DNA from 3 places in the Shewanella sp. SW32 genome. Region 3 is predicted to be linked to each of the others. Evidence: predicted binding sites of a transcription regulator. Region 3 holds the regulator's gene; each other region holds the start of a gene.
What was found. The regulator LexA, encoded in region 3, represses DNA repair genes until DNA is damaged. The targets are predictions, from matches to a motif close to TACTGTATNNNNATACAGTA.
Positions count from the first base shown of each region.

Region 1: the regulator LexA is predicted to act here: its motif matches at 2,124-2,143, upstream of recA (recombinase RecA).
Region 2: the regulator LexA is predicted to act here: its motif matches at 6,648-6,667, upstream of recN (DNA repair protein RecN).

Region 1 covers NZ_JAKKSJ010000035.1:30,056-40,939, forward strand. Annotated here, with positions in the region: gene alaS (alanine--tRNA ligase) at 1-144, opposite strand, end outside; gene L5M28_RS18685 (regulatory protein RecX) at 461-931, opposite strand; gene recA (recombinase RecA) at 949-2,016, opposite strand; gene mutS (DNA mismatch repair protein MutS) at 2,419-4,989, shown strand; gene rpoS (RNA polymerase sigma factor RpoS) at 5,122-6,102, opposite strand; gene L5M28_RS18705 (peptidoglycan DD-metalloendopeptidase family protein) at 6,183-7,079, opposite strand; gene L5M28_RS18710 (protein-L-isoaspartate(D-aspartate) O-methyltransferase) at 7,180-7,815, opposite strand; gene surE (5'/3'-nucleotidase SurE) at 7,812-8,561, opposite strand; gene truD (tRNA pseudouridine(13) synthase TruD) at 8,558-9,673, opposite strand; gene ispF (2-C-methyl-D-erythritol 2,4-cyclodiphosphate synthase) at 9,694-10,179, opposite strand; gene ispD (2-C-methyl-D-erythritol 4-phosphate cytidylyltransferase) at 10,217-10,884, opposite strand, start outside.
Region 2 covers NZ_JAKKSJ010000021.1:89,052-99,935, reverse strand. Annotated here, with positions in the region: gene rlmD (23S rRNA (uracil(1939)-C(5))-methyltransferase RlmD) at 1-543, opposite strand, end outside; gene barA (two-component sensor histidine kinase BarA) at 644-3,445, shown strand; gene L5M28_RS13965 (YjaG family protein) at 3,420-4,019, shown strand; gene L5M28_RS13960 (DUF3319 domain-containing protein) at 4,162-4,395, shown strand; gene lldR (LysR family transcriptional regulator LldR) at 4,417-5,316, opposite strand; gene L5M28_RS13950 (AEC family transporter) at 5,607-6,569, shown strand; gene recN (DNA repair protein RecN) at 6,698-8,356, shown strand; gene L5M28_RS13940 (phosphatidylglycerophosphatase A) at 8,509-9,003, opposite strand; gene thiL (thiamine-phosphate kinase) at 9,019-9,975, opposite strand; gene nusB (transcription antitermination factor NusB) at 10,054-10,458, opposite strand; gene ribE (6,7-dimethyl-8-ribityllumazine synthase) at 10,470-10,884, opposite strand, start outside.
Region 3 covers NZ_JAKKSJ010000034.1:41,974-52,857, forward strand. Annotated here, with positions in the region: gene L5M28_RS18460 (SURF1 family protein) at 1-84, opposite strand, end outside; gene L5M28_RS18465 (DUF2909 family protein) at 83-301, shown strand; gene L5M28_RS18470 (cytochrome c oxidase subunit 3) at 306-1,181, opposite strand; gene L5M28_RS18475 (cytochrome c oxidase assembly protein) at 1,178-1,759, opposite strand; gene ctaD (cytochrome c oxidase subunit I) at 1,761-3,353, opposite strand; gene coxB (cytochrome c oxidase subunit II) at 3,363-4,898, opposite strand; gene L5M28_RS18490 (cell division inhibitor SulA) at 5,302-5,814, opposite strand; gene lexA (transcriptional repressor LexA) at 5,811-6,431, opposite strand; gene plsB (glycerol-3-phosphate 1-O-acyltransferase PlsB) at 6,592-9,015, shown strand; gene mtr (tryptophan permease) at 9,015-10,271, shown strand; gene L5M28_RS18510 (VOC family protein) at 10,420-10,884, shown strand, end outside.

The sequences.
Region 1 (10,884 bases), on a different contig from region 3:
CTTGAACTGATTCATGCCTGCATTGGTAAATAAAAGTGTGGGATCGTTGCCTGGCACTAATGAACTACTGTCCACAACTTGATGACCATTGCTGCGGAAAAATTCGAGGAAAGCGCTTCTGAGCTCTGCTGTAGTTTGATACATGAAATCATCCTGAATTGGGTAAGCATTACCAGCTACGCCTTAGGCTAGCCGTATTTCTATTTGCCCAGCATTATAAGCAGACTAAGGAAGGACGACCAGTCTTGATTGGTGATATACACATCAGGAATTTAATATTTTAGCGTGAATCGCCCACACCAGAGTCACTAGAAGCAAAACGACAAGATAAAGCACAAATAAAGACGGTGTAAGTTTATCGCGGCACGGACAATATTTAAGCAAGTGAGTCTAATGTGGAGTACGAAATGAACAAGACTCATTGATGATATTTAGATGAGCTTTTACCTTAGCTCCAAATTTAATAATTTTCATCGAGATCATTGGGATCTGAATCTAGTGCGTAAGTGATTTGATCGTAGCTAAAGCCTTGGCCCATTAAAAAACGCACTCGTTTGGCTTTTTCCTTCACGATGAGATCCCGAGCTTTAGAGCCCTTCACTTCTGTTACGCGAGGAACACCGTATTTTTTGGTGGCTTTATCTTTTGCTAGCTCAAACCAGTCACAATCACAATTAACCAAAGCGGCTTCAATACAGTCTTTAGATAAGCCTTTCTGTGCGATGGCTTGGCGGATGCGTATTGCACCGTGGCCTCGACTGATGTGGCTTCGCACCAACAGTTCGGCATAACGAGCATCATTAATAAAACCGGAGGATTCGCAAGCATCGAGTACAGGTTCGATATCGTTAATTTCGAAACCTTTTTCGAGCAATTTATCGCGGATTTGTAAACGGGAATAATCGCGGCGCGCTAACAGCGCGACCGCAATTTGATGGGCTGACTGACTCAGAATACTTCGCCTGTCTCTAAATCAATATTGTCCTCAGTACTATCATCAGCTTTGGCAGCCAAGGCACTCGGATTACTCAAAAGCAACTCACGTAGCGTCTTGTCAATTTCAGCAGCAATAGTTGGGTTTTCAGTCAGATATTTGCCAGCATTAGCACGACCTTGGCCGATTTTGTCACCTTTATAGCTGTACCAAGCGCCCGCTTTTTCAATCAACTTATGGGCTACACCTAAGTCTACTAACTCACCAGTACGGTTAATACCTTGGCCATAAAGGATTTGGAACTCAGCTTGCTTAAACGGCGCTGCAACCTTATTTTTCACCACTTTAACGCGAGTTTCGTTACCGACCACTTCATCGCCGTCTTTAATGGCACCAGTGCGGCGAATGTCTAGACGAACAGAAGCATAAAACTTCAGCGCGTTACCACCGGTTGTAGTTTCTGGGTTACCGAACATCACACCAATTTTCATCCGAATTTGGTTGATGAAGATAAGTAAGGTGTTAGATTGCTTTAAGTTACCCGCAAGTTTACGCATGGCTTGGCTCATCATACGCGCCGCTAGGCCCATGTGAGAATCACCAATTTCGCCTTCGATTTCAGCTTTAGGCGTTAATGCCGCCACTGAGTCGACTACGATAACGTCAACAGCGCCTGAACGAGTTAAAGCATCACAAATCTCAAGCGCTTGCTCGCCGGTATCCGGTTGTGAACACAGCAGGTTATCAATATCTACGCCCAATTTTTTAGCATAAATAGGGTCTAGTGCATGCTCTGCATCGATAAAGGCACAGGTTTTGCCTTCACGTTGCGCTGCCGCAATCACTTCTAAAGTCAGTGTTGTTTTACCTGATGATTCAGGACCATAGATCTCAACGATACGACCCATTGGCAAACCGCCAGCACCTAAAGCAACGTCCAGAGACAGAGAACCGGTAGAAATGGTCTCAACATCCATAGAGCGATCTTCGCCCAGCTTCATGATGGAGCCTTTACCAAATTGTTTCTCAATTTGGATCAATACCGCAGCAAGTGCTTTCTCTTTATTTGGATCGACCTTCATTCCTGTTCCCTCATCAAGACAAGCATTAAGCTGTCAAAAGTGATATTCAATTTACAAACGGGTAATTCAAAAAGCCGCGCTTTTTGTCTTAATTCTGCTGACTAGTATACTGTACAATCATACAGTATCAAGACCTGTGACTGAATTATTTTTAGCTGATAGGATTTTTAATATGACCAAGGTTTTAGCGAATATCAAATCAGATAATAGCTCCCTTTGATCAATATCCATCGTTAAGGGCTCAATTTTCGCTAAATTATTGCTAAGATTGGCGCAACAAATTTTGCGTGGTCTTTTTAGCTGAAAATTGTACAGCAGTCTTCCGCTTCCATAGCGCTTAATCACCCTTAACCACACAAACTGTATCGCCTTTAGGCAGTCACAACGGACGATAACGATTTAATGAATGTAATTGATACCGATGATTTAGAAAAACATACTCCTATGATGCGTCAGTACTTGACGATGAAAGCAGAACATCACGATATGTTGCTGTTTTATCGCATGGGTGACTTCTACGAGTTGTTTTATGACGATGCTAAACGCGCTTCTGAGCTATTAGGCATTTCACTCACTGCGCGCGGTAAAAGTGGTGGCGATCCTATTCCGATGGCGGGACTTCCTTACCATGCTGTGGAAGGCTATCTTGCAAAATTAGTTCAAATTGGTCAATCAGTTGCGATTTGCGAACAGATTGGCGATCCCGCGACATCTAAAGGGCCCGTAGAACGTAAAGTGGTGCGAATTGTCACACCAGGCACCTTAACCGACGAAGCGTTGCTACAAGAACGCCAAGACAATCTGTTAGCCGCGGTTTATCAAGGTAAAGTCGGTTTTGGTTATGCCACATTAGATGTTTCATCCGGACGTTTTGTGATTGCAGAGCTCGACACGCGAGAGTCATTAGAAGCGGAATTGCAACGCACTAATCCCGTTGAAATCCTCTACAGTGAAGACTTTGGCGAACTAGGTCTACTTAACGGTTTTAAAGGTAAACGTCGTCGCCCTGAATGGGAATTTGATTACGATACGAGTATCAAGTTACTACTGGCCCAGTTCGGCACTAAAGACTTACATGGTTTTGGTATCGCAGATGCACGTTTATCACTGCAAGCTGCGGGTTGCTTGATGCAATATGTCAAAGACACACAGCGCACGGCACTGCCCCATATCAATGCCATTATCCGCTTCAATCAAACCGATAGCATAGTGCTCGATGCAGCAACGCGCCGAAATTTAGAATTAACTCAAAACCTTGCCGGTGGCCGCGATAATACCTTAGCGGCAGTATTAGATAACACGGCAACGCCTATGGGCAGCCGTATGTTACAACGCTGGATCCATCAGCCTCTGCGAGATCCTAAACAAATCAAGGCGCGCCAACAGGCGGTGACTGAACTCCTCGATACCGCTGCCCACGAAAGTTTGCATGAGCAGTTAAAGGCACTTGGCGATATCGAACGTATCATGGCAAGACTCGCGCTGCGTACCGCTCGCCCAAGAGACTTTGCACGTTTACGTCAAGCACTGGGCTTATTGCCTGAATTACAACAGAGTTTAAGTACACTGAGCGCGCCGCACACGACTCAATTGCGTCAACACTTAGGTGAGTTCCCCACCGAGCAAGCCCTACTTGAGCGCGCGATAGTCGATAATCCTCCCATGCTTATCCGCGATGGCGGAGTGATCCGTGAAGGCTACAACAGCGAACTAGATGAATGGCGCGGCCTGAGCGAAGGAGCGAGTGATTACTTAGTACAACTTGAAGCCAGAGAAAAAGAACGTACTGGCATCAATACACTTAAAGTCGGCTATAACCGCGTACACGGCTATTACATCGAAGTGAGCCGTCTGCAATCCTCACAAGTACCGCTCAATTATCAACGACGCCAAACACTTAAGAATATGGAGCGTTATATCACGCCCGAACTTAAGGAATACGAAGAAAAAGTCCTCTCGAGCCAAGGTAAAGCGCTGGCACTCGAAAAGCAGTTATGGGAACAGTTATTCGATCTTATTCTGCCGAAATTACATGAATTACAGGCTTTTGCTAGAGCTGCGGCTGAGCTTGATGTACTGAGTAACTTTGCCGAGCGTGCCGAAACCTTGGGCTACACTTGTCCAGAGCTGAGCCAAGATATCGGCGTACAAATAGGCGCAGGTCGCCATCCAGTGGTGGAGCGTGTTAGCCAAACGCCGTTTATCGCTAACCCAGTAATCTTACATAATCAAAGACGTATGTTGATTGTGACTGGACCTAACATGGGCGGTAAATCAACCTATATGCGCCAAGTCGCCTTGATTACACTGATGGCCCATATTGGTTGTTTTGTTCCAGCAGATCGCGCCCTGATTGGCCCGATTGATCGCATCTTTACCCGTATTGGCGCATCAGACGATCTGGCCTCTGGCCGCTCAACCTTTATGGTAGAAATGACTGAAACTGCCAACATCCTGCACAATGCCACTGCCAGTAGTTTAGTGTTAATGGATGAAATCGGCCGTGGAACATCCACCTATGATGGTTTATCACTAGCTTGGTCGGCGGCGGAATATTTAGTCCAGCAAGTAGGGGCTATGACCCTATTCGCCACCCATTATTTTGAGCTAACTCAATTACCTGACTTAATGGCAGGTGTTTACAATGTGCACCTTGATGCCATAGAGCACGATGATACCATCGCCTTTATGCATGCAGTACAAGAAGGCGCCGCCAGTAAAAGCTACGGCTTACAAGTTGCGGCGCTTGCCGGCGTGCCAAACAAAGTGATTAAAGCAGCGAAACATAAATTGCAGCAATTGGAGAGTCGCGATCATCAACCAGAAGGAACGAGGACGCCCATTCAAAGCTTACTCGCTTTACCTGAACCGGTTGAAAATCCAGCTTTGACTAAATTAAGTAGCATTAATCCCGATAACTTAACGCCAAAACAAGCGCTTGATTTGCTCTATGAACTGAAACGCTTGAGCTAAACATCAGGTGATCTAAATAAAAGCCTAAAAATAACAACGCCCACTCTATAGTGGGCGTTTTACTTTATGACGTGATCTCACACTAAGTACATTTTCTGGATAGCTTCTCTGAAAGGCACCAGAAGACAGATTTTAGTTTCTAAATAGAGCTTCAACAGATAAACCTTGAGAACCCAATAAATCACGTAAGCGTTTTAATGCTTCCACTTGGATTTGACGAACACGTTCACGGGTTAAACCAATCTCAGCCCCCACATCTTCAAGCGTAGAAGGTTCATAACCTAACAAACCAAAACGACGGGCTAATACTTCTCTTTGTTTTGTGTTCAACTCGTTAAGCCATTTCACCACAGAGTTAGAGATGTCTTCATCTTGCACTTTATAGTCAGGGCCAACACTATCATCATCGGCCAATACATCTAATAATGCTTTCTCGTTATCGCCCCCCAAAGGCGTATCAACAGAGGTAATTTTTTCATTCAGCTTGAGCATGCGGCTCACATCAGAGCTAGAAACTTGCAGTTTTTCAGCAATTTCTTCCGCTGTAGGTTCATGATCCAGTTTTTGTGCTAATTCGCGGGCTGTGCGCAAGTATACGTTGAGTTCTTTAACAACATGAATCGGCAAACGAATAGTACGAGTTTGATTCATGATAGCGCGTTCAATCGTCTGTCTGATCCACCAAGTCGCATAGGTTGAAAAACGAAAACCTCTTTCTGGGTCGAACTTTTCTACGGCACGAATTAAACCTAAGTTACCCTCTTCGATAAGATCGAGCAGTGCTAAGCCGCGGTTATTGTAACGACGTGCAATTTTTACGACGAGACGTAAATTACTTTCGATCATGCGATTACGGGATTTTGCACAACCTTTTAAGGCCTTACGGGAAAAGTAAACTTCTTCTTCTGCGCTAAGCAGTGGGGAAAAACCAATCTCACCTAGATAAAGTTGAGTGGCATCAAGATTTTTTTGCAGGTCATCTTGGACCTGTTGTTCTATTCCTAGCTCTTGGACTAGATCGGTGGCAACTTCTTCTTTTTCAAGATCAAAGTCTACGGTTTCTACGGAAAAATCTACTAGTGCTTCTGCGGCAGTGCTATTTATGCGGCTCATGATCAAATCTCCCAAACCTAATTAAACTGCTGAATTAGTGCAATTTCCTATCCTCCATTTGCCAACAAGGCCCCAAACAATCATTGTTTAGGTAAATAAGTAAGTGGGTTTACAGACTGTCCATGGTAACGAATTTCAAAATGTAACATTACCCGATTGGCACCTGTATTGCCCATTTTTGCAACAGTCTGCCCTGCGAGGACATGTTGCTTTTCTTTGACTAAGATCTTGTCCGTATGAGCATAAGCACTAAGGTAATCGTCACTATGTTTAATAATCACTAAATTACCGTAACCCCTAAGAGCACTTCCTGCGTATACCACCCGCCCATCTGCAGCAGCTTTGATGATATCTCCCCGATTTCCCGCGATCTTAATACCTTTATTTCCCTGCTCATTGGCAGAATAAGTTCCGATTAACTTACCTCTTACTGGCCACTGCCACTGACTCACACTGGCTGGCAGTGTTGAGGTGGGTGGAACCATTAGTTGGTTAACGTTTTGTTGGGAACTTGTTACAAGGTACGCGGGCTTAGCTTTCTGATCAAGTGTTTTTTTCAGATCGTTACTTGACTTAGCATTAGACTGATAAACCTTATCATCTAATTGTTTTTTATCACTTTTACTTGAGTTAGCATCTGAATTACCCGTTATATTTCCATCTAAAGTCGTAGATTTTGATTGGTTACTAGATTTAGCATTAGTTAAATATAAAATCTGTCCAGGGTAAATTGTATAAGGGTTATCTAATTGATTAAGTTTAGCTATTTCAGAAAAGTCTTTCCCTGCCCCCCAAGAAATAGAGTAGAGAGTGTCACCTTTTTTAACTTTATATGAATTCGATTTAATGTGGCCTTTGCTATTTTTAGAGTAGCTATGGGAAATATTTTCGACGGGTGCGGGTCTGCTGGCCTGAAAGCTACAGCCTACAAGCAGAAATATAAAGCAAAGGTTTAAGAGTAAACCCGCATTCAACAATAAAAACTCCTTGGTAAGGTTGTATTACTGTTTATGATGAAAAAATGACGCCTTCTGTGCAAAACAAGCACTTCGCTTAACACAGTAGCACAACACAAGGTTAAGCTAACTCTCCATTAATTAAAGGTACAAATTTAACCGTTTCAATGGTTTCAGAACTAAAGCGGTCAGCAGTGCGCGTAATACGCATCAATTGCTGAGTATCCTCTCCCACAGGTAAGACTAACACCCCTCCATCAGCCAACTGAGACAGTAAAGCTTCTGGTATAGTCGCCGCCGCCGCAGTTACCATAATGGCATCGAACGGACTACGATTAGCCCATCCCAACCAACCATCGCCATATTTAAACGACACATTATGCAAATCTAATCGTTTTAAACGCTGTCTTGCTTGAATTTGTAGACCTTTGATCCGTTCGATAGTACAAAGCTGAGGCACCAATTGAGCCAAAATGGCTGCCTGATAGCCCGATCCAGTCCCCACTTCTAACACTCGCTGTGGCATCTTGTGCAGTAAGAGTTCGCTCATACGGGCAACGATATAAGGCTGCGAAATAGTTTGCCCTTGTCCAATTGGCAAAGCCGTATTTTCATAGGCTTTATGGGCTAGCGCATTATCGAGAAACATTTCTCGCGGCGTATGCGATATCGCCTTTAACACGGCTTGATTACGGATCCCCGCATCTTGAAGCTTTTTAGCTAAATTCACCGCCGATGTTAAGGCAACTCGAGTCATATTTTATCTACCCAATTTTGCAATGCCGTTAGTTGTCCGTAGGCGGTTAAGTCAACCGTTAAGGGCGTAATTGAAACATAGCCATTGGCGATAGCATGAAAATCAGTGCCCTCTGTGGCATCCTGCTCTTGTCCCGGTGGACCAAGCCAGAAGATTTCACGTCCGGCAGGATCTTGCGTTCGCACTATGCCTTCGGCCTTATGACGAGCGCCGAGGCGAGTCACTTTGATGCCTTTAATTTGATCAAGTGGCAAGTCAGGCACATTCACATTTAAGATCTGATCTTTTGCCAAAGGCTGGGCCAACAAACCTTGAACTATCCGCCGAGCATAAACAGCAGCCGATTGATAATGTTCGAATTTACGGCCATTAAGCGAAATCGCTATTGCAGGAAAACCTAAAAAGCGTCCTTCCATCGCGGCGGCAACCGTCCCCGAATATAAGGTGTCATCGCCCATATTTGCCCCCGCATTGATGCCAGACACCACCATATCAGGTTCGCCATCACATAATTCTCGGATAGCCAAATGGACGCAATCTGTCGGTGTACCGTGAACGGAAATATAGCCATTATCTAACCTATTAATTCTTAATGGATTAGTCAAGGTTAATGAGTTGCTCGCACCAGAGCAATTTCGATCCGGCCCCACAGTCAGCACTGTCGCAATTTCAGCCAAAGCCTCAGATAAGGCTTTGATACCTGGAGCATTAATCCCATCGTCATTGCTAACAAGGATACGGATCATGACTCTGCTTCAGTCTTAACAGTATCAGTGTTAGCCACTACGTTAGCGTTAATTACCTCAGGCGCAGGCTCCTGCACCAATGTCGCTTGCCATTGCTGCTCTTTAACATCTTGATAATTAACCAACTCTCTCAATAACGATGTTGCAAAACTGCCCGCAGGCAACACAAACTCCAGCACTAAGCCATCGGCGGTTTGTTCGTATTTAAGGCCTTGGGGCTCAAGCAATAACGGACGGCGTTCTTGCTCTAATCCGGCGTGCTCTAAACCATAGCAATCGTCAGCTAACTCACTCATGGCTAAGGTTTCCACCGCAGCAGCTTCACCTTGGGGTAGCATCATGCCGCGCCCCCACAATGGTGCAGAGAGTTGAATGTCTTTTTCAATCAGACGCTTCAATACGATAAGATCCCATTCAGGCGTCACGAAGAAGCTTTTGCTGCCCGCTAACATCACACAATCACCCGCCAAAGGCTTAGTGCCATGGTTGGCTAAACGGTACGACACTACAGTGTTAAACAGATTTGAGCGCACGGCAGACAAATATATGCTGCGCTTATTTCTGTCTTTCACTTTTTTACCCGCCATCATTTGGCGACCAAACACTAAGTTTTTGCCATCGTGACCAAAGCGCTGCTCACCAAAGTAATTGGGCACGCCCACTTGAGCGACCTTTTCGATACGACTGATAATGTCTTCCACTTGGGTGACATTTCTCAGGGTAAGAATAAAGCGGTTACCGACTAAGGCACCAATTCGCAGTTTCTTGCTGTGGCGGCTGCTCGACAATATAGTCAAACGCTCGCTATTGAGCTCCTTCCAAGCAGGCGTTTCTTTACCAGGAATACGCACACCGAACCACTGTTCTGTGATGGCATTTTTATCTTTTTGCCCAGCATAGGTCACTTCCTTTGGATGCACCTTAGCAAACTTAGCGATCATTTCCGCGACTTGTACTGTATTTAGCCCTTCTTTGCGTACATGCAGCATATGATGTTCACCTTCACCCGTCGGGCTAAAAGGCAAAATCTCTTTCACGATAAAATCGCTATTTTGGGTTCTTAGATCTGCTGTACCTAAAGGCTTACCATACAGATAATGTAATTCGCTCATGGGACTTTTTTACTCTTAAGTTAATCGTGTTTGCGGGCCATAAGTACCACGGCTTCTACCGCAATACCTTCTTTACGCCCGGTAAATCCAAGCTGTTCAGTCGTGGTCGCTTTGACATTAATATCGTCAAGTTCCGCGGTTAAATCGGCGGCTAATATCTGGCGCATTGCCTCTATGTGCGGTGCCATTTTAGGAGCTTGGGCTATGATAGTGACGTCAAGATTGCCTAGCACAAAGCCTTTCGCTCTCGCTAAAGCATAGCAATGACGCAGCAATACGCGGCTATCGGCCCCCTTATAGGCGGCATCGGTATCGGGAAAATGTTTTCCTATGTCACCGAGCGCTAAAGCACCGAGGATGGCATCGGAAATCGCATGCAGTACCACATCACCATCTGAATGTGCGACTAGGCCTGTTTCATAGGGTACTTCCACGCCACAAAGGATAAGTGGCCGCGCCGCACCAAATTTATGCACATCGAAACCATGGCCGATACGGATTTTCATTTAATATTCCTAACGTATTATTTTACTTTAATTATGACTATTTAACGGCACGCATCAAAAACAGTTCGGCTAGCCCTAAATCGTCGGGATGCGTTACTTTTATATTATCAGCACGGCCCGAAACGAGTCCGGGTGATATCCCCGCCCATTCCATCGCAGAAGCCTCATCTGTGACTACCGCACCTGCAGCCAGAGCCGCATTGAGGTAATTTTTTAATTGCTGCGCTGGAAATAACTGCGGCGTCAATGCATGCCATAAATTATCGCGGCACACAGTGGCACTGATTTCACCCTGTTTATTCGCGCGCTTCATGGTATCGCGTACAGGCATTGCCAAAATAGCACCTTGGGGGAATTGCACTCTGGATGCGAGTAACTTGTCGATATCCGTCGCGGTTAAACAAGGTCTTGCCGCATCATGCACTAAGGCCCAACTGTGCTCGGGCGCAATTTGCAGCGCCGCCAACACAGAATCAGCGCGCTCACCGCCACCTAATACTGTAATCAATTTGGGGTGCACGGCCTGTGGCAAGGTATCGAAGATAGTATCGTTCGAATGTAAGGCGACGATCACTTGAGAAATGTGCGGATGGGACAAGAGCTTATCTAAGGTATGAGCAAGAATACTCTGGCCGCACACCTCAAGATATTGCTTAGGTCTGTCGGCGCCCATACGGCTACCTATGCCCGCAGCAGGAACGATGG
Region 2 (10,884 bases), on a different contig from region 3:
CAAGTCCGATAACGGCTTAGCTAACACCAGACACTGGCTGATTGGTACCACATTACTGCTACTAGCGGCGCGAAAGCCTAAACTTAAGTGCTTGGTATTTTTATCAAATAAAGTTGCAAGACGGGCGCGGCGACGATAATGCCAACCTTCCCCCGTGAGTGCGGGCGATAAAGCACCGCCTTCAGTGCCAGCAAACTTAGCCATAATATCCAGCAACGCGGCTTCTTTATGCTCACGCTGACCCGATAATGACATATGCTGTAAGTCGCAGCCGCCGCAGGTGTGGTAGTGTGGACACTCAGGCTCAACGCGCTCAGGACTTGATGAATCGACTTTAATCAACTTGGCACGGGCATAATTTTTCTTTTGCTCGGTGAGCTGTACCGTCACGGTTTCATCGGGCAAAGCGCCAGGGATAAACACGACTTTACCTTGATGTTGTGCTATACCAGCACCTAAGTGATCGAGCTGTTCTACGCTCAGTGATAACTTAGCCGACAACTGTTTGGAACTATTTGGTTTTGCTTTAAAAAATTGCGCCATTTCGGCCTCTAAATCAATAAAATACTGGCAAAGACCGCCCTCTTTCTGGCAGTCTTATAAAATTATCTTAGTCTCTGTCACAGGAAACACCGCCGCTGCTATGAACCCTGTCAACAACATGACCAAATACAGCCTACGTTCTTGGGTTCTTGTGCTGGCGCTCGCGCCAACAATCTTGGTCGGTATCCTTCTGGGCAGCTACTTTACCATAAACCGTTTTTATGAGCTCGAAGATACGCTCGTCGAACAGGGCAGCAATATTATCGAGCCCCTGTCGATTGCCAGTGAGATCGGCTTAGTGGCGAATGATCGCGAGGCGACCAAACGCTTACTCGCGGCGGCGCAGCTCAACAAATCCACCTTAGTAAAATCCATCGCGATTTTCGATGCCAATAATCAACTCTTTGTGACCTCCCACTATCACAAAGACTTTGAGATTATGCGCTACAAAGAAGCCCTCAACACGCTGCATAAAACCGAAATTGAACATGTGGACGACAGCCTTATTTTACGGACGCCCATTTTTGCCACAGGCCCCATTGCTGCTCCCGCTAATTACGATATCCAGACAGACGATGGTCATCTTTTAGGTTATATCTCGATAATAATCAATAAAGAACGCGCCTTGTTAGAGCAGCATAGAGCCGCAGTCGCCGCCTTTATTATCGTGTTGATCGGCGTGCAGTTAAACCTGCTATTTACTTTCCGGCTAGTGAAAAACGTCACTCAGCCCATTACTGAAATGGTGCGCGTCGTCGCTAAAATCCGTGAAGGTAAATTAGACGCCCGCTTAGATGGCAACTTGATTGGTGAGCTGGACTTACTCAAACGCGGTATCAATGCCATGGCGGGGTCGCTATCGGAATACCATGATGAGATGCAGCAAAATATCGACCAAGCTACGTCGGATCTGCGGGAAACCTTAGAGCAGATTGAAATCCAAAACGTCGAGCTGGATTTAGCTAAAAAACGCGCCCTAGAAGCCAGCCGAATTAAATCAGAATTCTTAGCGAATATGTCCCACGAGTTACGTACGCCGCTTAATGGCGTTATCGGTTTTGCGCGGCAATTAGTCAAAACACCATTGCATTCGAGCCAAGTCGATTACATCAAGACCATAGAACGCAGTGCCACTAACCTGCTGGGTATCATCAACGACATTCTCGATTTTTCTAAACTCGAAGCCGGTAAAATGGTGTTAGAAAACATGCCCTTCGGCCTTAGGGAAACCATAAGCGATACTATTACCTTGATCTCGGGCAGCGCACAGGCCAAAGGCCTAGAACTCGTCGTCGATATCGCCCCCAACGTGCCCGACAATGTCAATGGCGATGCCATGCGCGTATGCCAAATCATCAATAACTTGGTTGGTAACGCGATTAAATTTACTGACTCTGGCAGCGTGATGGTCAAAATCGAACTGCAGAGCCAATCGGATGAACAAGTGGTACTGCGCTGTGATGTGGTCGACACAGGTATCGGCATCGATGAAAGCCAGCAGGACTTTTTATTCCAAGCCTTTGGCCAAGCAGACTCGTCGATTTCGCGCCGCTTTGGTGGCACCGGCTTAGGTTTAGTGATCACTAAACGTTTAGTGAATCAAATGGGCGGCCAAATCGGCTTTACTTCATCCCCAGAAAAAGGCTCAAACTTCTGGTTCAGTTTGCCGCTCGGCTTAGGCCAATTCCAAATCGGTGACTCACTGCCGCTCGAAAAACTCAAAGACAAAACCATACTGTTTTACGAACCGCGAGTACTCACCCACGCAGTATTAAGCCGCCAATTGAATCAATGGGATACAAAAGTCACCCATCATCAGCATATTCCAAGCTTGTTGACTACGCTCACCACGGCTGAAGCGCCATACGACTATGTTCTCCTGAGTTGCCATGGGTTTAGCGATTCAGCACAACTGGTAAGTACACTAAACTTAGCGAAGACCAAAACAGATTGCCTTATAGTGCTATACGATTGCCAAGAACAGGATGCCTTAACCCAATTTATTCGCCCGAATGCCGATGTGGTCTTGTCTCTGCCAGTCAGTGAGCATCAGCTTGCGCGCAACTTACTCTATCCACCGATGGAGTACGACATCATAGCCCCTGCGACAATATCCACACCGGTAGCTCGCCAATCCTTAACCGTGCTAGCGGTAGATGATAACTTTGCCAACTTAAAACTGATTGATACTTTACTCAGCGAATTAGTGACGACTGTGGTTGCCGTCAACAGCGGTGATGAGGCAGTTAAACAGGCGAAGACTCGCACCTTCGACTTGATCTTTATGGATATCCAAATGCCTGGCACAGATGGCATTAGCGCCACGAAGCAAATTCGCCAAGGCTCGATGAACCGCAACACGCCGATAATTGCCGTGACAGCCCATGCCATTGCCGAAGAACGCGAACTGATTTTAGGCAGTGGTATGGACGGATATTTACCTAAACCTATTGATGAAGCGGCGCTCAAAGACATTATTCATCGCTGGATCACTCGACCTAAGTTCACCCATTTTGACCTGCATACGCTGAACTGGGATTTATGCTTAACCCAAGCCAATCACAAGGCCGATCTCGCCTTAGATATGCTTAGAATGTTGCTCGACTCATTGCCGCAAACCGTGGCGACGATTCAAACGGCGCTAAGTCAAAACGATCACCCAGTCATGCTCAGTACTATCCACAAGCTGCATGGTGCGAGCTGCTACTGCGGCGTGCCCACCACACAAAGGTTATGCCAAGAAATTGAATCGGCACTAAAACGTGAAACATCGGTTGAAGATCTCGAACCCGAAATACTAGAGTTACTTGATGAGTTAACTAAGGTAGAATCTGCGGCAAATCAAGTGATATCACAGCTATCAGCGGAAATAACAGATGACCAAAAAAACGGGCTTCTTTAAACGTCTCAAGGCGTTAACACTGCCACAAAAACAACTCTTTGCCACTGCACTTTGCCAACGTATGTTGCCCAACTATCAACTGTTTTCCGAAGTCTGTGAGTTTGGCGATCCTACTGTGTTGAGTACCGCATTAGAACTATTGTGGCAATCCCAGTACGACTCCAAGCTCAAATTCAATGTCGATGTGCATCTGCAACGCCTGGAAGATAACACCCCAGATCCTGCTGATTTTGAAGCCTATGGCGTCTACCCTGCTATGGATGCAGTGGTCGCCATATCGACCTTACTGGGTGCGATTCAAGGCAAAATTGAAGAAGACATAGTCAATATCAGCAAATTGTCATCCAGCACAGTGGCTAACTATATCGAAGCGATCAGCGATGTCGATTTGGTGGATGAAGCGTTAGATGATTTCGTTTTCGCCCATGAAGTCATGGAAGAAGAGAAAGAATTACAAAATTCTCTGCTGGAAATTATTGAAGAAAATCCGAAGATCACAGCGGAACTGGTCAAAGGCTTACGCAAAGACATTATCGAAGCTGGCGTATCAAATATCGGTATCAGCGTCGCTTAACTGATGAGGTGCTTGGGGTTACTCAAGCACCTATTATCCATGCAGAATAAGAAAGGGATCATCGTTTTACACCCTCACCAACGAATCCCGTCAAAGATATCCAGTTGCTATAAATAGCATCAATAAAGATTGAGTTATTCCAATGAGAAAGATTGTTTATCAAGGATTTATCTTAACCAATAGCGAAGGACGCACCGACAGTTGGAAACTGACCATCAAAGATCAACAGCGTATCGGTTCTTTATTCGAACTGCGGCGTTTAGTGGGATACTTCTTAGAACTCGGCATACTGCCCGCGACACGCTCCAGCCTGCAAGATGCAAAACAAACTCAAAACACCATGAGCAAAAACACCGTAAAACCTAAAAGACGCTAAAAATCAGTTCTCCTCAATAAATCAACGCATAGAAAATAACTCTGGCGCCTTTGACTGCATAAACTCAATAAAGACTCTTACCTTTAGCGGCTGCTGGCTGCGCTGATGATATAAAATCGAAATTCGCCTCTGTTCGCCAATCCATTCCGGCAGTAATACTTTAAGTTTCCCCTCTTTAATCTGCTGTTTTACAAATAGTTCAGGACCATACAAGATCCCGCCATGGCCTAAAGTAGCCTGAATCGCTCCGTGTAAGTCCGTGAGGGTGAGCTTAGTCGGGCCATTAAAATAAAAAGACTCGCCGCTTGGATGCTTTAAATGCCAATTAAACAGCGGCCAGACTTTTATCAGTTGATGGGCTTCAAGATCATCGGGATGCTCAAGTTTAGGCGCCTGAGCCAAATATTCTGGTGTGGCAAACAGGCAATAGTCGAGCTCGCCTAAGGTACTCGACACCCAAGAAGAATCAGGCTGAGCCCCGCCAACAATCGCCACATCTATGCCTTTGTCGATCAAATCGACTAACTCATTGCTCTGGGAAATGTGTAAACGGATATCGGGATATAGGCGGCCAAATTCATTTAATGCTTGAATAAACACGATGGAAATAATCGAAATCGGCGCCGCGATGCGCAGGGTACCCTCGGGTTTATCGCTGCCTAACCCACTCAGCTCATCGAATTGAGCAACCACGCTCTGGTAACGTTGAAAGAGCGCCAGCCCTTCCTCTGTCAGTCGCAACTTGCGGGTGCTGCGCATAAAAAGCTGTTTATCGAGCTTCTCTTCCAACTTAGCTAACTTGCGGCTCACTGTGGCAATGGGCATATCAAGCTCCTTCGCCGCCTGCGAAAAACTGCCCGCATTGACTAAATGCACAAAAAGATAGACAAGTTGTAGTTCAGCGCCTAAATCATCACTCATTGCATATCCTAATTTCACATATTGGGTATTGACGTTAAAACGCTAAATTCACTAAGTGATTGTGTTTTAAACCTTGAATTATTCACTTATACGACCATAGCGCAATAGCCTTAGATTGAAATGGTATGTTATTTTGTGGTGAGTTTTACTGCGCTGGCGCTAAATCTGGCTCTAAAGTGACATAAAAAGAAGCAAGTGCTGTAACTCTGGCCACCAAGAATCATAGCAACAGTAAAATGATGACGGTGGGCGAGTTTATTCAAATTTAATCGTAAGGATGAGTGAGGGAAATGACCATTTTAACCCCTCTGTTTGCCGTCTTCGGGATCATGTTGCTCGGCACACTAGTGCAAAAACTAAAACTCTTGCCCGTCGATACGGACCAAGTGCTAAACCAATATGTCTACTATATTGCATTCCCTGCAATCATGCTTATCGCCCTCGCGCAGCAGCCGATTGGCGAGATTTTGCAATGGGGATTTATTGCGGGCTACAGCACAGCTATGGTGATCACTTATCTTGTCTGCCTTGGGCTATCGCTGATCGCTAACCCTAAACAGCATGCGGTTGCCGCCATTCGAGCCCTCAATGCCACCTTTGGCAATACGGCATTTATTGGTATTCCACTGCTAATCATCCTCTTTCCGCAGCAGCAAAGTGCCTTAGTCGCCGCGGCAATTGCCAGCTTATTATCCGTGCTGATGTTTGCCGTCGCCTTAGTCTCGATGGAACTGGCCACTAACACCCAAAGACAACACCACGCCTTAATCATAATGGCAATGGCGGTCGGTAAAAACCCTATTGTTATTGGTAGCTTAATTGGCGTCGGCATTTCGGCGCTAGAAATAAAACTACCGTCAGGGCTGGCGCTAATGATCCAGCAAATAGGCAATACCTCAAGCCCCTGCGCCCTATTTGCTATCGGCATGGTACTCGCCAAAGCGATGCGCTACCAGAAAGATAGCAGCGTATTTAGCCCCAAGAATTTTATCGAACTGAGCCTTATCAACCTCTTCAAGCTGGCTATCCAACCGGCACTCGTCTACTTTATGCTTAACCGTTTTGGCGTAAGTGGTGACTACCTGATCATGGGCGTGATCTTGAGCGCACTGCCCACTGCGGCGAGCGTGTACTTACTCGCCCAGCGTTATAACACTCAGGCTTCAACCAGTGCTCAAGGCATTCTATTTGGCACCTTAGTCACTTTCTTCAGTTTACCTATCTTAGAAAGCTTAGTAAGAACCTATGCATAATCAGTTAATTAAAAATATTTACTACCAATAATGCCGATTATTTACCCAAGCCACTTTACTGTATATAAAATCAGTATATACTGTTTATCAATACAGTGGTTTGGTATGTTTTTCGACAGGAATTCACTATGCTTTGCCAACTCAGCATTAATAACTTCGCTATCGTCCGTTTTTTAGAACTGGATTTTCGCCCCGGTATGACCAGCATCACAGGTGAAACCGGTGCGGGTAAATCGATTGCCATCGATGCGCTAGGCCTATGCCTAGGCAATCGCGCCGATGCCAGCAGTGTTCGTCCCGGAGCCAATAAAACCGAGGTCAGCGCCCGCTTTTCCTTGGATGATATTCCACTGGCAAAACGTTGGTTAGAAGATAACGATCTTGAACTCGATGATGAGTGCATTCTACGTCGGACTATTGGTAGCGATGGCCGTTCACGCGCCTACATCAATGGTAATCCAGTGCCGCTGACGCAGCTAAAATTACTGGGTCAGTTGCTTATTGGTATTCACGGCCAACATGCCCACCATGCAATGTTAAAAAGTGAACATCAACTCACCCTGCTCGACAGTTATGCCAACCACAGATTGCTTATCGATACGGTTGCCGCTAGCTTTCAACGCTGCAAGCAAATTGAGGCCGATCTAAAGCAACTCGAAGCCTCCCAGCATGAACGTATTGCCCGTAAGCAATTAGTACAATATCAAGTAGAAGAACTCGATGAGTTTGATCTTAAAGTTGATGAGTTCGATGAGATTGAGCAAGAGCACAAACGTCTGGCCAATGGCACTGAGTTGATTGATACCTGTCAGGCGAGCTTAGATATACTCACAGAGGGCGAAGAGAACAATATAGAGTCGCTGCTCAATCGAGTCGTTTCCCTCGCCGAAGATCTGCAAAGCTACGATCCTGCATTAAGCAATATCAACACTATGCTCAATGATGCCTTAATCCAAGTGCAAGAAAGTGCCGGCGAATTGCAGCACTATTTGAGTAAGCTTGAACTCGATCCGACCCATTTTGCCTATTTAGAAGAACGGCTATCAAAAGCCATGCAACTGGCGCGTAAGCATCATGTTAGCCCGAATAAACTGGCCGAGCATCATTTAGCATTAAAGGCTGAGCTAAGCACCTTAGACAGTGATGAAAGTAAACTTGAAGAAATTCAGCTTCAAGTCGAGGCAAGTAGAGCCGCTTATCTTAGCAATGCGCAAAAGCTCAGCCAAAGCCGAGCCCGCTATGCTAAAGAACTCGACAAACTGGTGACTCAGTCAATCCACGAACTGAATATGCCTAAGGGTAAATTTACGATCGAAGTCAATTTCCACCCCGAGCAAATGTCAGCCAATGGCAGTGACAATATCGAATTTATGGTAACCACTAACCCTGGCCAACCTTTGCAACCGATTTCGAAAGTCGCGTCTGGCGGTGAGCTCTCACGGATAGGGCTAGGGATCCAAGTGATTACCGCGAAGAAAGTTGCCACACCGACATTAATTTTCGATGAGGTGGATGTCGGGATTTCCGGCCCCACCGCAGCAGTGGTGGGCCGCATGTTACGCAGCTTAGGGGAATCGACCCAAGTACTGTGCGTGACTCACTTGCCGCAAGTTGCGGGCAATGGTCATCAACACATGTTCGTCGATAAATTTAATAAGGCAGGCAGTACTGAGACCACAATGAAATCGCTCGATCGTGAGCAGCGTATCCAAGAGCTTGCAAGACTGTTAGGTGGTGATACTATCACCAGCAATACCCTAGCGAACGCAAGGGAACTGCTGCAATAGTAGTATGGTTCAAATAACGAATGAGGTCGCTAAACGCTTGAATCTACACACGCAATATAAAAAGCTAAGGAGCTATATCAAAAACTAAGGGAAGTTGTTGGCCATGCTAACTAACATGCCGGGTTAACTATCATGTTAGGTTAGCGATAATGTTAGCTAACACACCAGACTAGCCCTTGCAGACAAATAAACGAAAACACGCCCGCTAAGACATCGTCAATCATAATGCCAAAGCCACCATGAACTTTGGCATCGAGCCATCGAATAGGCCAAGGTTTGATAATGTCGAAAAAGCGAAATAGACCAAAGCCGACTAACAACCAACCCCAACCTGCTGGTGCCGCTATCATAGTGATCAGTAGCCCAACCACTTCATCCCACACAATCGCACCGTGATCGTGTACCCCCATATCTTGAGCGGCTTTACCGCAGATATAAAATCCCGCAAATGCGCTCAATAAGGTTAAGCCGATATACCAAGTGAGCGGTAATGGCGCCATCAATAAGTAGAGGGGAATGGCTGCTAAGGTACCGAAAGTACCGGGTGCTTTAGCGGCGAGTCCGCTACCAAAACCGAGTGCCAAAAAGTGGACAGGATTTTTTAATGACAGGCGCGTTAGCACCTGATCCTTTGACAACCATTTCATTAACATGCTCTTCGCTTAAAAGTGCTCGAAACCGTGATACGGCGGTGTAAACGGCTCACCATTGAGTTGCAACTTGAGCTTACTGCCTGCACAAATTTGTCCAACGCGAACAAACTTTGCTCCTGCATGGCTTAATGCCGTCTCAAGCGCGCCTTTTTGCGCTTCAGGAACGGTGAACAGCAGTTCATAATCTTCGCCCCCTGTAAGCGCATAACCTAAGGCATGCTCCTCGCTGACGGTATCTTGCATCGCGCGTGAAAGCGGGATGCAATTAACGTCCACCACAGCACCAACTGCCGAAGCCTTAAGCACATGACCGATATCCGAGATAAACCCGTCGGAAAGATCGATTGCACTAGAGGCAAGCGAACGCAAAGCTTGGCCCGCTAAAACTCTTGGTGTTGGACGATAATGGCGATTAATCAGGAATTCTTTATGCTCGGCTCTGGCCTGTTGCGCGCCTCGAATAATATCCAGACCTAAGGCCGAATCTCCGAGCGTGCCCGTGACATAAATCCAATCACCCGCTTTAGCACCATGACGCGTGAGTGCTTTACCCTGTGGGACTTGGCCGTGCACTGTGATGTTAATCGCCCGTGGACCACGAGTCGTATCGCCGCCAATTAAGGCGATGCCATAGTAATCGGCCGCTTCAAATAAACCTTCACTAAAGCCACTTAGCCAAGTCTCATCGACTTCGGGTAGCGTTAAGGCAAGCGTCATCCATGCGGGTTCAGCGCCCATGGCTGCCAGATCAGATAAATTTACCGCTAAAGCTTTGTAACCTAAGGCAGCGGGAGGCATGTCGGGGAAGAAATGGACATTTTCAACTAAGGTGTCACAGGAGATAGCGATCGACTTGTTTTCTGCGGGTTGCACTAAAGCGCAATCGTCACCGATGCCAAGCTTCACATCACGGCGAGTGGGGCCGCGGTTGCTAAAATAACATTCAATTAATTGGAATTCTTTCACTGTACAGTTTGGCACGACTTACATCGGCCACCTTTGTTAGCAATGAAAAACGGTATCCTAAGATACCGTTTGTCTTTATTACTTGCGTGCAACCAGTTTGTCGAGCAGTCCGTTCACAAACTTATGACTCTCGTCCGCACCGAAAGCTTTTGCCAACTCAATCGCTTCATTAATCGCGACCTTGTATGGCACATCTTTACGGAAAGTCAGCTCATAGGTCGCTAAACGAACTATGGCTTTCTCTACTGGAGACACTTCATCAATCGGGCGTTCCAGATGCGGGATGATCAGCTCATCCAATTGGGTTTTCTTCGTTGCAACGCCTGAAAATAGCTCACGAAAATAAGCTACATCAACACCATCGAGACTTTGTTCAGTTAAAAACTCATGCTCGACATCGGCAATATTATTCCCGCTTAGTTGCCATGAATAGATGGCTTGAACGGCTAAACGGCGGGCCTTGCGGCGCTCAGAAGGCTTCATTATTTTTCCTACTATAACAACTGTTGTTCAAGTTCTTGCAGAACATTGACCATTTCAAGCAGGCTTAGAGCAGCTTCGCCGCCTTTGTTACCCGCTTTGGTACCTGAACGTTCAATCGCTTGTTCAATGGTATCAGTGGTCAAAACACCGAAAGCAACAGGCAGATCAAATTCTAAAGCAACTTGAGCTAGACCTTTATTACATTCGCCTGCAACAAAATCAAAATGAGGAGTACCACCACGGATCACCGCACCTAATGCGATAATACCGTCGAATTTACCACTGGCAGCTACGCGACGCGCAGCTAGTGGCAACTCAACCGCACCTGGTACACGGACAACAGTGATATTGTCGTCGCTGACTTGGCCAAAACGTTTCAGCGTGTCAAGTGCACCTTCAAGCAAGCTCTCAACTAAAAAGCTGTTG
Region 3 (10,884 bases):
CTTGACCAATATAGTTAATACAGCCACAGTCAATATCAGTAGAAAAACCGTTAATTTATTCAGCAGAACATGAGGATATTGTATGAATAGCCTGTTCATTTTTAAGTTGGTCTTAGTTCTGCTGTTGCTATTCATCATTTTTAATCTAGGTCGCGCCTTGTTTATTATGGGGAAAGGTGATGAAAAAGTGTCTATGAGCCGTTATCTTGGGCGGCGAGTGATTTTCTCCGTGCTCGTTATCCTGTTATTGCTGGTGGCCTTAGGGACTGGGTTAATTAGCCCCAATCCCACGCCTTACTAAAGCACTAGAGAACGTAAACGAAAATAAACAGACACAGCCAGACCACATCCACAAAGTGCCAATACCAACTCCCCGCTTGGAACGCAAAATGTTTATCTGCGCTAAAGTGCCCCTTCAACACTCTGAAAAACAACACGAATAAAAAGAGAGTCCCCAGAGTGACATGCATGCCGTGAAAGCCAGTTAACAGGAAGAAGGTGTTGCCATAAATCCCAGAGGTCAGAGTGAGTCCCATTTCCCGGTAGGCATGCATATATTCTTCTGCCTGTAAGGCAAGGAAACCCATACCCAAGAGTATGGTGATACCGAGCCAGAGAGTAATGGCAGAACGTTTACCTTTTTCTAGGCTGACATGGGCGAAATGTAAGGTAACTGAGGAGGTTAGCAGTACGATAGTGTTGATTAATGGCAGTCCAGTCCATGGCATAGCTTGGGTTTTAGTGCCATCTGGCGTAGTTATGAGCGGCCAAATAGCTTCAAACTGAGGCCAGAGTACTTCGTGGGTCATGGCATTATTCGATGCGCCACCGAGCCAAGGCACTGCGAACATGCGGGCATAAAATAGTGCCCCGAAAAAAGCCCCGAAAAACATGACTTCCGAAAAAATAAACCAGCTCATACCTTGGCGAAACGATCGATCCATTTGGCTAGAATAGAGCCCTGCCATCGACTCTTGGATCACGGTTCTAAACCAACCCACCAGCATGAATAGGATCACCGCTATCCCAACCAGCAGCACATAACCGCCACCGGATGCACCTGATTTCAACTGTTGCACGAAAAGGCCTGCACCAGAGGCGATTAAGAACAAGCCAATGGCACCTACAATAGGCCAGACACTTTGGGATGGAACGTAGTAAGACTGATGTTTCGTTGTCATTTTGCAGCTCCTTGCTCTATGGCAGACGCTAACTGCTTGTCGGTAATGTCGTAGAGAGTGTAAGAGAGGGTCAGAGTATGGATAGACTCAGGTAACTGAGGATCCACATAGAAAATGAGCGGCAGCTCAGCGCTAGTGTCCGCCGCTAAGGGTTGTTGATTAAAGCAAAAGCATTCTGTTTTATTAAAATAAGCGGCACCTTGGCCGGGCGAAACTGAAGGTATCGCTTGGCCAATAGTTGCTTTAGCGGACATATTGCGCGCCAAAAATGCCGTATGGATTAGCTCGCCAGGGTGAACTTCGAGCCGTTTGGTTTGTGGCGCAAATGTCCATGGCATGCCTGTTTGTACCTGAGAAATAAATTCCACAGTCACTATTCGGCTTGTATCTACTGTGATTGCTTGATAACTACTCGCGGTATTGGAGGGTTTTCCATTGATACCGAGTTGCTCGCACAACACATCGTAGAGCGGCACCAGCGCGAATCCAAAGCCAAACATGCCAATACAGCCTATAACTAATATGCTGATAAGTTTACGATTTGACTTAGATTTATCTTGCTGGTGTTGGGTTGCCATTTCATTTCACCTCAGGTGGTGTCGTGAAGGAGTGGTAAGGCGCAGGGCTTGGCAATGTCCACTCTAAACCCTCGGAACCTTCCCAAGGTTTAGCGGGAGCTTTTTCGCCGCCACGGATGCACTTAATTACTAATACTAAGAAAATCAATTGCGATAAGCCGAAGGCGAACCCACCAATCGAGACGATTTGATTAACATCGGCAAATTGAATCGAGTAGTCAGGAATACGCCTTGGCATTCCTGCCAGCCCAAGGAAATGCATCGGGAAAAATAGCACATTGACTGAAATCACCGAGCACCAGAAATGCCATTGTCCCAGTCGTTCGTTGTACATGTGTCCCGTCCACTTAGGTAGCCAGTAATAGGCCGCAGCCATGATGGAGAAAATCGCACCAGTCACGAGCACATAATGGAAATGTGCCACAACAAAATAAGTATCGTGGTACTGGAAGTCGGCGGGTGTAATGGCGAGCATTAATCCCGAAAAACCGCCAATAGTGAAGAGTATGATAAAGGCTACAGCAAACAGCATGGGCGTTTCGAAACTGAGTGAGCCGCGCCACATAGTGGCAACCCAGTTAAACACTTTCACCCCAGTTGGCACTGCAATCAACATAGTGCAATACATGAAAAACAGCTCGGCAAACACTGGCATACCTGTGGTGAACATATGGTGCGCCCACACGAGGAACGACAGAATTGCAATACTAGCGGTAGCATAAACCATGGATGCATAGCCAAATAAGGGTTTACGACTGAAGGCGGGCACTATGGCAGAGATGATGCCAAAGGACGGCAAGATCATGATGTAAACTTCAGGGTGGCCGAAGAACCAGAAAATATGCTGGAACATCACAGGATCGCCGCCGCCAGCCGCATCGAAGAAACTCGTGCCGAAAAACTTATCGGTCAGCACCATAGTCACTGCGCCCGCGAGTACGGGCATAACCGCGATCAGTAGGAATGCCGTGATAAGCCAAGTCCACACAAATAATGGTAACTTCATCCATGTCATGCCTGGCGCGCGTAAATTCACTATGGTCACAATCACGTTGATTGCGCCCATGATCGAACTTATCCCCATGATGTGAATAGAAAATACAAAGAGCGCCGTGCTATCTGGACTATAAGTGGTAGACAGTGGCGCGTAGAAGGTCCAACCAAAGTTAGGTCCGCCACCTTCCATAAATAGCGAACTGAGAAGGATAGTGAAGGCGAAGGGGAGTATCCAAAAACTCCAGTTATTCATCCGTGGCAGCGCCATATCAGGCGCCCCTATCATCATAGGGATCAGCCAGTTAGCTAGCCCTGTAAAGGCCGGCATTACCGCGCCGAATACCATGATCAACCCATGAACAGTTGTCATTTGGTTGAAAAAGTTGGGCTCGACCAATTGTAATCCAGGTTGAAAGAGTTCAGCGCGGATCACCATGGCCATAGCGCCACCGGTTAAGAACATAATGAAGCTGAACCATAAATACAAAGTACCTATGTCTTTATGGTTGGTGGTTAGCAGCCAGCGCATAATGCCCTTTGGCGCACCATGATGATGGTCATCATGGGCTGCGGTTTGATCTTGAGTCGTAGTGCTCATCATTATCCCCTACTGTCCATGACTTGCGATATCAGCAGGTTGCACTGTATCGCCGGTATTGTTACCCCAAGCATTGCGTTCATAGGTAATGACTGCTGCAAGTTGCTGTGGGCTAAGCTGTTTGCCAAATGCCTGCATAGCCGTGCCCGTTTTGCCGTGCATCACAATATCGATGTGATTGGCGACTGGTCCAATGGCGATAGCACTACCCACTAGCGCGGGGAAGGCGGGTGGTATTCCTGCACCTGTCACTTGATGGCAGGCAGCACAGAAGGTCGCGTAGACAGTTTCACCTTCGGCCATGAGGGCGTCATGGCTGAGTGTGGGGAGGCTTGCGGGATCGACTGCAGCTGAGACGTCTGTTGCAGGTGCGGGTGTTGGGGTTGTACTGCTTGGTACCGCGGCGGATGTTTGTGCAGAACTGCCGTTCATGTACTCGTTGACGTCTTTGGCTTGCACTGCATCGCCAGTATTATTGCCCCAAGCATTACGCTCGTAGGTAGTCACTGCCGCGATTTCTTGTGCAGTCAATTGCTTACTAAACGCTTGCATGGCTGTACCCGTTTTACCGTTGAGCACAATTTCAAGGTGAGCGCTGAGTGGTCCTGTTGCAATCGGGCTACCTTTAAGGTGCGGAAATACGCCTTGCAACCCTTCGCCATTGGGCTGGTGGCAGGCTGCGCAGTGCCCGAGGTAAACTTGTTCGCCTAGAGTCATCAACTCTTCTTTACTTAGGATTTGTGATAAAGCGGCTTGAGCGGCTTCAGCCGCAGCACCTGCGGCTTGTTTCTGCTCTGTTACCCAAGCCTCAAACTCGGCTTCGGGTAACGCTTGTACTACGATAGGCATAAAACCATGGTCTTTACCGCAGAGCTCGGCGCATTGACCACGGTAAATGCCGGGTTTGTCGATGCGAGTCCAAGCTTCATTGATAAATCCTGGATTGGCATCTTTCTTAATGGCAAAGGCGGGTACCCACCAAGAATGGATGACATCCTCTGAAGTCATCAGAAAGCGGATTTTGCGGTTTATCGGTAGAACGAGCGGTTTATCGACTTCCAATAGATAGTTTTCACCCTTGGTTTCGGTGCCTTCGATTTGTGCTCTGGGTGTTGTCAGTATGCTATAAAAATCAATATCTTGATCGAAATAGCTGTAATGCCATTTCCATTGGGACCCCGTAACTTTTACGGTGAGATCGGCGTTGCTGGGATCTTCCATTGCGATTAAAGTTTTTGTCGCTGGAATCGCCATTAAGATCAAAATGATAAATGGCAGAATCGTCCAAGCGATTTCAACTTTAGTGCTTTCGTGAAAGTGGGACGCGACAGCGCCTTTGGATTTTCTGTGGTTGATCATGGCGTAAATCATGACGCCAAAGACCACTAGGCCTATTGCGCAGCAGATATACAAGATGGTCATGTGCAAGTGATAAACCTTGCCACTGATCTCGGTCACGCCAGGGGTCATGTTGAACCGCATGTCCGCGGCGGTCAACGGTGGTGCGAAAAGCACCACGAGTAAACAATACAACAATTGCTTCACAAGACTTCTCCTCTGCCAATTGCGAATAGCAACTACAAAGAAGAGCAACACAGTAAGTCTCAACTCTATGCAAACTCTTCAGTTCCCAAAAAAGCTTTTTTGACTTCAACGTGCGTTGGCGGCTGTTACTTTTAATCAAGTATTGTTACTGCTGGTAATTAGCCACGCTGGCACATACTGCTGAAATAAATCTGTTCTCTATTTTTAGTGGCGCTTCGAGTTCGATAAATACTCGATTCATTGACCACGGTGGGTGATATATCATCACCAACTTAACCAACCATACTTGCTGTTTAAATATTGATCAAGATCACTTATTTATCTAATTATCTGAAAAATTGCCAAAAAAAAGCCTCACATTCATAGGTGAGGCGGCTTTCAAGGTAAAAAATTAAATGAATATTTAGTGTACAGCGCTAAAAAAAGATTGCTGACCGAAGAGATTGCCTTGCTCAATACGTACGTCTGCATGTAAGTGACTGTTTACGTCTTCAAGCACTATGCCCATAGCTCTGGCACTTTTAGCCACGATTTGTAGGCGTCGATTATCCCGCGCATCCAATGATTGAGTCCAAGTAATGACTGCACTGGACGTACCACTTGTCAGGGCTTTTTCCATCGCCCACAGGGTTTCGACTTCATCTTTAGCATGTACCAGCAAAACTCTATCCATACGCACACCTGCGCTGGCGAGCATTTGCTTGTAGCCAATACTTGGAGGGTTGATGAGCACTAACCAACGGCCCTGTTGGCTTAACTGAGCGAGTTGTGCACTCAGATGAATTAATTCGTGGCGACCTTGAGTCTTGGTTGGCATACAGGCGATAGGCGCATGGTGCCAGTCATAGTCGGCATCACGGACTTCATCGAGCCACAAGCCCGGATGGCGGGGGGCATTGCCAAGTAGTTTATTCATAGCCAATCTCCATTACGGATCACACCGACGGCGAGTCCTTCAATTGTTAAACTTTGGAAGCCTAAATCCACTTTAATCGGGGAGTAATCTTCATTTTCGGCATGTAGATAGACTACATTACCTTTTTTTTCGAAACGTTTAACAGTGACATCGTCATCGACTCTAGCGACAACCACTTGACCATTTCTAGCTTGTTCTACTTTATGAACTGCCAGCAAATCACCTTCGAGAATGCCGATATTTTTCATGCTGTCGCCTTTTACTCGCAGTAAAAAATCGGCGGCGGGATGGAACATGCTTGGGTCGACTTGGTAGTACTGTTCAACATGTTCTTGGGCGAGGATAGGTTCACCCGCGGCCACTTGGCCGATGAGCGGTAAACCTGTTTCAGTCAAATCTTCGATTTCCGCAGGCAGACGAATGCCCCGAGATGTGCCTGGCATGATCTCAATGCAGCCCTTTTTCGCCAACGCTTTAAGGTGTTCTTCAGCCGCATTGGCGCTCTTAAAACCTAAACGGGTTGCGATTTCTGCCCGAGTGGGTGGCATGCCAGTATCGGCAATATTTCGTTTAATTAGCTCTAAAATTTCAGCTTGGCGTGGCGTCAAAGGTCTCATGGTGTTTCCTGTTTTTCTATACAGTTACTGTTAGTATATACAGTATTATTTGCAGCGCAAGTATTAACCACTTTTTAGCTATGTTGGAGAGAATTAGCGAATATTGCCCATAGTCTGGTATTCTATCGGGCTAGTAAACGCACTTAATTGCATAAGAATAATGCCTAAACACGACTCTCTTTGGTTGAAATCATTACGTTGGATCCAAAAACACTTAGTGCACACTATTGTGGTGCCTCAGGATCCCTTTGCCGATCTGAATCTGGATGCTTCCAGACCCCTTGTTTATGTGATGAAAACAGAATCCCTCAGTGACATAGCTGCTTTGAGCGAAATAACGGCTAAGTTAGGTTTACCAAGCCCTTATGAGCCTCTAGTGGCTAATGGTGTGACTGCGCCTCGGGTTGTCTGTCTTCAAGGACGTAAGCCACTGTTTGGCGAGCGTGCTGGTAATGAGCCTTTCCTCGAATGCTTTATGCGTTTGTTAGCCGTGCATAAGGAACGTCCTGAATTGGATATTCAACTGGTGCCCGTGAGTTTGTATTGGGGTCGCACGCCAGGGAAAGAAGACGACACTATGAAGGCGGCCGTATTTGAGCGGGAAAACCCGACTTGGCTGCGCAAGTGCTTGATGATTTTGTTCTTAGGTCGACATAACTTCGTGCAGTTTTCGAATGCCGTATCCCTGCGTTACATGGCAGACGAACATGGTACCGACATGGGGATTGCCCATAAGTTAGCACGGGTTGCACGCGTGCATTTCCGTCGTCAACGTAAGGTAATGACAGGGCCTGTGCTGCCAAACCGCCAAGCATTATTTCATTCGCTGCTCAAATCTGAGTCGTTGCGTAAAGCGATTCAAGAAGAAGCGGCCAACAAAAAGATTTCTGAGACCCAAGCGCGCGAGACGGCCATTGAGTATCTCGATGAAATTGCTGCCGATTACTCAGATAGTTTAGTGCGTATTGCTGAGCGTTTCTTAACTTGGCTGTGGAACAAGCTTTACAGCGGGATCAACATTAAAGGCGCCGAGCAAGTTCGGCAGTTGCACCATGATGGCCACGAGATTGTTTATGTGCCTTGCCATCGCAGCCACATGGATTACCTGCTGTTATCGTATATTTTGTATTATCAAGGCATGGTTCCGCCGCACATTGCTGCCGGCATTAACCTCAATTTCTGGCCCGCGGGACCTATGTTCCGTCGCGGTGGTGCCTTCTTCATCCGCCGTAGTTTTAATGGTAACAAGCTGTACACCGCAGTATTTCGTGAGTATTTAGATCAGCTGTTTGCTAAAGGTTATTCAGTGGAATACTTCTCCGAAGGTGGCCGTTCACGTACTGGCCGTCTGTTGGCGCCGAAAACTGGCATGATCGCCATGACGATGAACAGCGTACTGCGCGGTATTGAACGTCCTGTCACACTTGTGCCTGTGTATTTAGGCTATGACCATGTGATGGAAGTGGCGACTTACCATAAAGAGTTAAGCGGTAAGAAAAAGAAAAAAGAATCTGTGTGGCAGGTGTTCGGTGCCATTCGCAAATTAGGTAATTTTGGCCAAGGTTATGTGAATTTTGGCGAGCCTATTACCCTGCAAAATTTCTTAAATGAGCGTGCGCCAAACTGGCGTGCTGAGTTGGCCGATGATCCCGAGCAGAAACCAAGTTGGTTAACGCCAGCGGTAAACGTGCTGGCTAATCGGGTGATGACGCGTATCAATGATGCCGCAGCCGCGAGTTCGGTGACTTTGACCAGCTTAGTTTTGCTGGCGACAGATCAAAACGCCTTAGAACGTAGTCTGCTGGAGCGTCAGCTTGATTTGTATCTGACCCTACTCAAAAAAGTGCCTTACACTTCTTATACATCTGTTGCCGAAGGTGATGGTAAGCATTTAGTGCAGCAAGGTTTAGAGCTGAACAAGTTTGTTGTTAGTGCCGATCCTTTAGGGGAAATAGTGTCTATTGAAGCGAGTCAGGCTGTGTCTATGACTTACTATCGTAACAATATCATTCACTTATTTATCGTGCCGTCATTAATTGCGAGTTGTTTAACCCACAATGAACAGATCCCGCGCCAGCAAGTCGTTTCAATCGTTGCCGATTTTTATCCACTGCTGAAAGCCGAACTCTTCATGGGAATTAAAGACTTACCAGCCTATGTTGAGCAAGTGTTGGATTTCCTGATTGGGCAAGGTTTAGTGGTTGAGACAGATACTTTAGCTGTCGTGCCTGAGCACTCAAGCCAATTATTATTGTTAGCCAGTTCAGTGAGCGAGACTCTGCAACGCTACGCTATTATTTTCAATCTGTTAGCGAACAGACCTAAGATGGAGCGCTCAGAACTTGAGTCTGAGAGCCATTTACTTGCCCAGCGTTTAGGGGCTTTACATGGCATTACCGCGCCTGAGTTCTACGATAAAAAACTCTACGGTACTTTGAGCGTGAAGCTCAAAGAATTGGGATATCTGGCGGATAGTGAAGATAAGTCCAATATCAATCGCATACGAGATCAGGCCAATAGCTTATTACGTCCGTCAGTGAGACAAACGATAGTGGCAAGTGTCACCGCGGAGCACACAGTTTAATGGCAAATCATATGAATGCGGCTAAGCATAAGCCCGCAGGTAAGTCCTTGCTTGGTGGTGCCATGATTATTGCTGGCACGACCGTAGGTGCTGGGATGTTTTCTCTGCCCGTAGTCGGTGCAGGTATGTGGTTTGGCTATTCGATTTTAATGTTATTGGGTATTTGGTTTTGCATGTTGATGTCGGGTTTATTGTTGCTCGAAACCAATTTACATTTCGAACCCGGTGCTAGCTTCGATACCTTAAGCAAGCAAACTCTTGGGCAGTTTTGGCGGATAGTGAACGGCGTTTCTATCGCTTTCGTGTTGTATATTTTGACCTATGCCTATATCAGCGGCGGTGGTTCGATTGTGAATCACAGCTTGCAGGGCATGGGAATTGAGTTACCGCAAAGTGTGGCTGGGCTGGTGTTTGCCATAGTATTGGCGAGCATAGTGTTGATCAGCACTAAGGCTGTGGATCGGATTACCACGATTATGCTCGGCGGTATGATCATTACCTTCTTCCTCGCGATCGGCAATTTATTGATCGAAATTGATGTGACTAAGTTGCTCGAACCCGATGGTAATAACAGCTTTTCACCTTATCTGTGGGCGGCGCTGCCCTTTGGTCTCGCCAGTTTTGGTTACCATGGTAACGTTCCCAGCTTAGTGAAGTATTACGGCAAAGATTCCTCCACCATTATCAAGGCGATTTTCGTCGGCACCTTTATCGCGCTGGTGATTTATGCCTGTTGGTTAGTGGCGACTATGGGCAATATTCCCCGCAGCCAGTTTATCGACATTATTGCCCAAGGCGGCAATATGGGTGTGTTGGTGGGCGCTTTGTCTGAGGTGATGGCGAGTAGCTGGTTAAACAGTATGTTGACCTTGTTTGCCAACTTGGCTGTGGCTTCATCTTTCTTAGGGGTGACCTTAGGTCTGTTCGATTATCTTGCCGATTTGTTTGGTTTTGATGATTCACGCTCTGGCCGAATGAAAACCGCGTTAGTGACCTTTGTGCCGCCAACGATTTTAGGATTACTGTTTCCCGATGGCTTCTTAGTAGCGATTGGCTTTGCGGCATTAGCGGCAACTGTGTGGGCGGTAATCGTCCCGGCGCTGATGGCCTATAAATCGCGGCAGTTGTTCCCCGATAGCACAGGTTTTAGAGTGATAGGCGGTACACCGCTGATTATTCTTGTGGTGTTATTTGGCATAGTCACAGGTGCATGTCATCTGCTCGCGATGGCAAATTTACTGCCGCAATATTCCTAATTTGTTGTGATGATTTAAGCCCTCCATGTGAGGGCTTTTTTGTCTTTAGCGGTTGAGTTTTGTCTTACAGATCTTTTTAACCTGAATACTGGACAGAAATACAAACTCAGGCTTAACTCGAATGATTGTTAAAACAAAGGAGCCGATAATGAAAATGACTCAGTACGCACAAGGACATGCATGTTGGGTTGAACTTGCAAGCCATGATTGGCAGGGAGCTACAGCATTTTACCAAGCGTTATTTGGTTGGAACTCGGTCGAAATGCCGATCCCCGAAGGTCACTTTTCGCTATTTAATTTAGCGGGAGATGACTTAGGCGCCATGTATCAAATCCCTGAGTTAGAAGCACATATTCCCAGCCACTGGCGTATCTACTTTGCCGTCGATGATATCGATGCCAGCATTGCAGCGATTCAAGCGGCGGGCGGCCAAGTGCACATGGGGCCGCATATTGTGGGTGATGCGGGCGTGATGGCGCAGGTGAGCGATCCTGAAGGCGCACGTTTTGCCTTATGGCAAGCGAAGAACCACATAGGTGCTCGCCGTCAGGGTGAACTCAATACCCTTTGCTGGGTTGAGCTGGCTTGCAAAGAGCCGCGTACTGAAGAAGCC